2 regions of the Stenotrophomonas muris genome follow, and region 2 is predicted to be linked to the other one. Evidence: predicted binding sites of a transcription regulator. Region 2 holds the regulator's gene; the other holds the start of a gene.
What was found. The regulator FliA, encoded in region 2, starts transcription of late flagellar genes. The targets are predictions, from matches to a motif close to TAAAGTTTNNCNNNCNNNGGCCGATAA.

Region 1: a site for FliA is predicted at 1,207-1,233, ahead of ACUVWL_RS11090 (GGDEF domain-containing protein). Genes of this name have one in related genera too.

Annotation. Positions count from the first base shown of each region.
Region 1 covers NZ_CP199879.1:2,388,836-2,392,243, reverse strand. Annotated here, with positions in the region: gene ACUVWL_RS11090 (GGDEF domain-containing protein) at 1-1,174, opposite strand, end outside; gene ACUVWL_RS11085 (TonB-dependent siderophore receptor) at 1,461-3,408, shown strand, end outside.
Region 2 covers NZ_CP199879.1:1,598,360-1,601,767, reverse strand. Annotated here, with positions in the region: gene ACUVWL_RS07285 (chemotaxis protein CheA) at 1-651, opposite strand, end outside; gene ACUVWL_RS07280 (protein phosphatase CheZ) at 654-1,259, opposite strand; gene cheY (chemotaxis response regulator CheY) at 1,259-1,651, opposite strand; gene ACUVWL_RS07270 (RNA polymerase sigma factor FliA) at 1,709-2,455, opposite strand; gene ACUVWL_RS07265 (MinD/ParA family ATP-binding protein) at 2,452-3,339, opposite strand; gene flhF (flagellar biosynthesis protein FlhF) at 3,326-3,408, opposite strand, start outside.

The DNA of each region.
Region 1 (3,408 bases), 790 kb from region 2:
CCGCGGCCTGTGATTCGCTGGCCGCGACCAGCACCACCACGAACTCCTCGCCGCCATAGCGGAACAGGTAGTCACTGCCGCGGGTCAGCTGGCCGAGCAGGCCGGCGACGTGCTGCAGCGCGCGGTCCCCGGCGTCGTGGCCGTGGCCGTCGTTGATCGCCTTGAAGTGATCCAGGTCGAGCAGCAGCAGCGAGAACGGCGTGCGGTTGCGCGTGGCCAGCTCGATCTCCCGGCGCAGCACGGTAGGCAGGAAGCGGCGGTTGAGCAGGTTGGTCAGCGCATCGCTGCCGGCATCCAGCTCGCCGATGCGCTCGAACAGCAGCGTCATCAGGGTGCGGATGGCGGCCAGGTCCTCGCGGATGGCCGGCAGCACCGCCAGTCGTTGTGCCGGGGCATCGTTGCTCGCCCGCTGCAGGTTGCTGTCGATGCGGGCCATCAGCTGGCCGACCTGCCGGGTCTCGCTGCTCTCGCCGAAGCTGGGGATGCCCTTGTGGGTGAACCACAGGCCGAACTCGGAAGTGGCCAGGCTGGCGCTGTCGCTGGCCTGTACGTGGCCAGCGAGCGCGTAGAGCAGGGCGTTCTCCCAGTCCAGCAGCAGTGCGCGCTGGCGTTCGCGTTCGGTGCCGACGTTCTGCACCAGCGAGAACAGCCGGTACGCAGCATCGGCGCGGGTCGAGCGCTCGCGTGCATGGGTATAGGCCAGGGTCATGCCTTCCATGGCGATGTCCATGATCGCGCTGAGGCAGTCGATGGCGGCGAACGCAGTGGCACTGTCGGGCGCGTCGTCGTGCAGGCGCACGAACAGTTCGTGCTTGAGCACGCGCGCGCCGCGGGTGACCAGGTCGACCGGAATACCGACCCGGGCATGCACATCGCCGATCACCCGCTGCGAGGCAACGGCGCCGGCAATACCGTCGGCATTGGTGGTCAGCAACTGCACCAGCCAGCGCTGCATGGCCGGCTGCAGGCGCTGCTTGACCTGATCGTGGGACAGGAAGCGGCGTGCACGCCCGTCCTGCAGCAGTACCTCGTAGAAGCGTTGGGCCAGCGCCGGCGGGGCATCGGCGGCGGCGGCGTGCAGCAGCGCGGTGGCGGCAGGGCCGGCCTGTTGCAGGCAGTGCTGCCAGGCCTCGGCCAGCGGTTGGCTGGCATCGTCCAGTTGGGGTGGTTCCACGTCGATCTCTGACTGCGTACGGCAAACCACGGGTATCGGCCGCGGTGGCGCACGGTTGATGGCGGGTTGGCCGGTCAGTTTATGCGCGATGCAGGGTTGCACGGCGCGCAAAGCACGTCGGCGCCGCGGCGGCAATGAGTGAACGCATTTGAGAATCACTCGCATTGATGGGAGAATGCGCGCACGGATCGGCCCGCAGGCGACTGCAGCGACGCTCCGCCTCCCCCTCGTCGTTGCCTCAAGCCCTTTGCCAGAGGCCCCGTTGCCCTGCCAGAAGGTCCAGATCATGTCTCCTGCCGTTGTCCTTTCGCCGCGCCCGCTGGCGCTCGCCGTTGCCGCCCTGCTGGCGGGAAGCGCCCTGACCGCCCAGGCCGAAACCGATGCCACCGATATCGACACGGTGCATGTCACCGCCTCGCAGATTGCCCGCCAGGCACTGGGTACCTCGACCATCACCGCCGAGGACATCGCCAAGCGCCCGCCGGCCAACGACATCGCCGAGCTGCTGCGCACCATGCCGGGCGTCAACCTCACCGGCAACAGCGCCTCGGGCCAGTACGGCAACAACCGCCAGATCGACCTGCGTGGCATGGGCCCGGAAAACACCCTGATCCTGGTCGACGGCAAGCGCATCGGTGCGCGTGATGCCGTGCGCATGGGCCGTAGCGGTGAGCGCAATACCCGCGGTGATACCAACTGGGTGCCGGCGGAAATGATCGAGCGCATCGAAGTGCTGCGCGGCCCTGCGGCGGCACGCTATGGCTCCGGTGCGTCCGGTGGCGTGGTCAACATCATCACCAAGCGCCCGACCGGCGACCTGACCGGCGCGGTCGACCTGTATGGCCTGGTGCCCGAGCACAGCGCCGAAGGCGGCAGCGAGCGCGTCGGCCTGCAGCTGAGCGGGCCGATGACCGACACCCTGTCGTTCCGCCTGTACGGCAACCTCAACAAGACCGACGCCGACTCACTGGACCTCAACCGCCAGTACGCCACCAACCCGAACGCGGTGCCGCCGGCTGGCCGCGAGGGTGTCAAGAACCGCGACGTCAACGCGTTGCTGCGCTGGGACATCACCGCCGACCAGGTGGTGGAGTTCGAAGCCGGCACCAGCCGCCAGGGCAACATCTACGCCGGTGACCGCGCGGTCAGCACTACCGGTACCTCGACCGGCGTTGACCTGGCGGCGCTGGCCGACGGCGAAGCGGAAACCAACCGCATGTACCGCAACACCGGCGCGATCACCCATCGCGGCCGCTGGGGCGACGTGACCTCGCGGGTGACCGCCGCGGTGGAAGCGGTCAACAACTCGCGCATCAATGAAGGCCTGGCCGGTGGCCCGGAAGGCAGCTTCAACGGCACCGACTGGTCGACCTCGCGCCTGCGCAACTACCAGCTGGATGGCGAAGTGAGCTTCCCGACCTCGCTGGGCAGCGCCGAGAACATCTGGACGCTGGGCTTTGAATACCTGGACAGCCGCCTGACCGACCCGTACTCGATGAGCCAGTCCAGCAGCAGCGGCGGCGGTATCCCGGGGCTGTCGGCCGATCGCGCGCGGGGCAAGGCCGACGCGCAGACCACCGCAGTGTTCGTCGAAGACAACATCTACCTGGGTGAGCGCTGGATCGTCACCCCGGGCCTGCGCTTCGACCACCACAGCCAGTTCGGCAACAACACCAGCCCCAGCCTCAATGCGCAGTTCCGCATCAACAGCGACTGGGTGGTGAAGGGCGGCATCGCCCGCGCGTTCAAGGCGCCGAACCTGTACCAGTCCAATCCGGACTATCTGTACTACACCCGTGGCAACGGCTGCCCGAATGCACTGCCGAGCCTGGGTGCCGGTTGCTACATGCGCGGCAACGCGGACCTGAAGGCGGAAACCAGCCTGAACAAGGAACTGGGCATCGAGTGGGCACCGCAGAGCGGCTGGCAGGCCTCGTTGACCTACTTCCACAACGACTACAAGGACAAGATCCAGGCCGGCTACACCCAGGTTGGCCTGACCGCCGACTCCAAGGGCCGCATCTTCCGCTGGGAGAACGCGCCCAAGGCGATCGTGCAGGGGCTTGAAGGCAACCTGGTGATCCCGCTGCTGGGCGAGCAGGGCAATCGCCTGAAATGGAGCAACAACTTCACCTACATGGTGGAAAACGAGAACAAGAGCACCGGCCAGCCGCTGTCGGTGATCCCGAAGTACACCGTCAACACGATGCTGGACTGGCAGGCCACCGACAAGC
Region 2 (3,408 bases):
TGCGGTGGCCGGGCGCGGGGCGGCGATCGGTGCCGGCGCCACCGCAGCCGCGGGCCTGGCGCCGGGTGCGGCGCCACCGTGCAGCTGGTCGAGCAGGGCTTCGAACTCATCTTCGCTGATCTGGCCGTCGTCGGCCTTCTTTGCCGGCGCCACCGCAGTCGGTGCGTTGCCACCGTGCAGCTGGTCGAGCAGCGCCTCGAACTCGTCGTCGGTGATCAGGTCGCCGGCACCGGCCGCCGGTGCGGCGGCAGCGGCGGCAGGCGCTGCTGCACCGCCATGCACGTCGAACTGGGCGATCAGGTCCGGCGGTGCATAGCCCGGCTCGGTGCCGGAAGACACGGCATCGAGCATCGACTGCAGGTAGTCCAGCGATTGCTGGGCGGCGTCGAAGTGATGGGCCTGCAGCACGGCCTGGCCGGCACGTGCAGCGCCCAGCGCCTCTTCAGCGGCGTGGCACAGCTCGACCATGGCGGTGACACCGAGGAAACCCGCGCCGCCCTTGAGCGTGTGGTAGCCCCGGAACACCGCGTTGAGCTGTTCGGTGTCCTGCGGTGCCTGCTCCAGCGACACCAGCTGTTCGCCGAGGCGATCCAGGATTTCCTGTGCCTCGATGATGAAATCGGCAGTGATGTCGTCGGATACCGCGCTCATGCTTACAGCCCCAGATCCGACAACAGGTCGTCGGCGTCGTTCTGCGAGACCGCGTGGCGGTCCAGTCCCTTCAGTGCCGGCCCGGCCAGTTCCGGGTCGGTGCGATGCTGTTCCGGCGGCAGGCCGAGCGCGCCGAAGCCTTCATGCACGCGGCGGACGATGCCGACCACGCGACGGATGATCTGCCCGGTCAGGTCCTGGTAGCTCTGGGTCAGGGCGATCTCGGTCAGGTTGTGGCGGATGCGCTCGAGCTGCACGTCCTGGCCTGGCTGCAGGCCTTCGGCGCGCAGCTGCTCGGTCAGGCTGCGGCATTCCTCGGCCAGGTCCAGGGTGCGGTGGGTAGCCTGTTCGGTCATCGCCACCACGTGGTCCAGACGTGCGCACGCATCGTCCAGTTCGCCGGCCTCGCTGGGCACGGTCGGCAGTTCGCCCAGGGCCTGCCCCAGCTCGCGGGCCAGCCGCGAGAGGCCACTCATCATCGGCTGCGTGCGCAGCGCGACCAGTCCGTCGATGCGTTGCCGCCAGGCGGCTTCGTCACCGGACTCCAGGGCATCCAGGGCTTCCTGCAGGCGCAGGGCGAGGGCGTTCTTGTCGACCGTGGTATCCATCAGGCGCTGGCCGCCAGGCGTTCGAAGATCTTGCCCAGCTTCTCTTCCAGCGTCTGCGCGGTGAACGGCTTGATGATGTAGCCGTTCACGCCGTTCTGGGCCGCTTCGATGATCTGCTCGCGCTTGGCTTCGGCGGTGACCATCAGCACCGGCAGGGTCTTCAGCTTGGCGTCGGCACGGATCGCCTTGAGCAGTTCGATGCCGGTCATCACCGGCATGTTCCAGTCGGTGACGACGAAATCGAAGGGCTGGCTCTGCAGCAGCGACAGCGCGGCATGCCCGTCCTCGGCTTCGGCGGTGTTGGTGAAGCCCAGATCGCCCAGCAGGTTCTTGACGATTCGACGCATGGTCGAGAAGTCGTCGACGATGAGGATGCGCATGTTCTTGTTCAAAGCAGAGTTCCTTTGTTGTTCATTCCGGGCGGCCGGGGGCAGTCGCCTCGGGGATGTTCATTCTTCCAGGCCGGCGTCGACGGCCTCGAAAATCTTCAGGCGGCCGCGCAGGCGCAGCACGGCCTGGCCATGGATCTGGCAGACCCGCGACTCGCTCACGCCGAGCACCGCGCCGATCTCCTTCAGGTTCAGCTCCTGCTCGTAGTACAGCGAGAGCACCAGCTGTTCGCGCTCGGGCAGGTGGCCGATGGCCTTGCCCAGCTCACGGCCGAACTCGCCGCGCTCCAGCACCTGTTGTGGAGTCGGGCCGCCCTGGGCGACAGTATCCAGTTCGCCCTGGTCTTCGATGCGCGACTCCAGGCTCAGCACCTGGCCACGTGCGGCGTCTTCCATCAGGCGCAGGTATTCGGGCAGCGGCATCTCCATCGCGGCGGCCACTTCGGTGGCGCTGGCGGCACGGCCCGTGCTCTGTTCCAGGCGGCGGATGGTGGCGGCGGCATCACGGGCACGGCGGTGCACCGAGCGCGGCACCCAGTCGCCACGGCGGATCTCGTCGATCATCGAGCCGCGGATGCGGATCGAGGCATAGGTCTCGAACGAGGCGCCCTGGTCGGCGTCGTAGCTGCGCGAGGCTTCGATCAGGCCCATCATGCCGGCCTGGATCAGATCATCGACTTCGACGCTGGCCGGCAGGCGCGCGGCCAGGTGGTGGGCGATGCGTCGCACCAGGTCCGAATGCTGGGCGATGACCTCGTTGGCCGCCGAGCGCTGGACTTCCCTGTACTGGTGGGCGGCGCCTTTCATGCGGCCACCCCACGCTGCTTGAGGATGCGTTCGAGGAAGAACTCGACGCCACCGCGCGGTTCGGTCGGTGCCTGCCAGCGCGCGGTGCGGCGTGCGATCTCGGTGATCGCCAGCGCCGACGGGCTGGATGGATAGGCCTTCACCACCGGCTGCTGGCGCTGCACCGACAGGCGCAGCCAGTCATCCTGCGGCACGCAGCCCAGGTAGTTCAGCGAGACATCGGCGAGGAACTTCTCGCAGACGCGGGTCAGCTTCTCGTACAGCACACGGCCCTCGTTCGGGTCGCGCACCATGTTGGCCACCACCTGGATGCGGTCCACGCCGCGCTCGCGCGACAGCACCTTGATCAGTGCGTAGGCGTCGGTGATCGAGGCTGGTTCGTCACAGACCACCACCACGGTGTCCTGCGCGGCCTGGCAGAAGGTCAGCACGCCGTCGGTGATGCCGGCGGCGGTATCGACCACCATGATGTCCAGCTCGCGTTCCAGTTCGGAGAACACGTTGACCAGGCCGACATGCTCGGCCGGGGCCAGCTCGGCCATGTGCCGGCGGCCGGAAGCGGCCGGGACCACCAGCACGCCGTTCGGGCCTTCGACGATGACGTCGTCCAGCGAGCAGCGGCCGGCCACCAGGTCGGCCAGCGTAAAGGTGGGGTTCAAGCCCAGGATCACGTCGATGTTGGCCAGGCCGAGGTCGGCGTCCAGCAGCAGCGTGCGCTTGCCCATGCCGGCCAGCGCCACCGCCAGGTTGGCGGACACATTCGTCTTGCCCACGCCGCCCTTGCCGCCGGTCACCGCGATGGTGCGCACAGGGCCGAGCGGCTCGCTGCGGGTGGCCGACAGCGGGAAGGTCTTGGTCAGCTTGGCGTACTCACGCGACGGCATGGTTCAACTCCGGGTTGCAGGGCATATCGGCCGCTCGGCGCAAATCTTCAAGGCGAAGTACAAGATTGG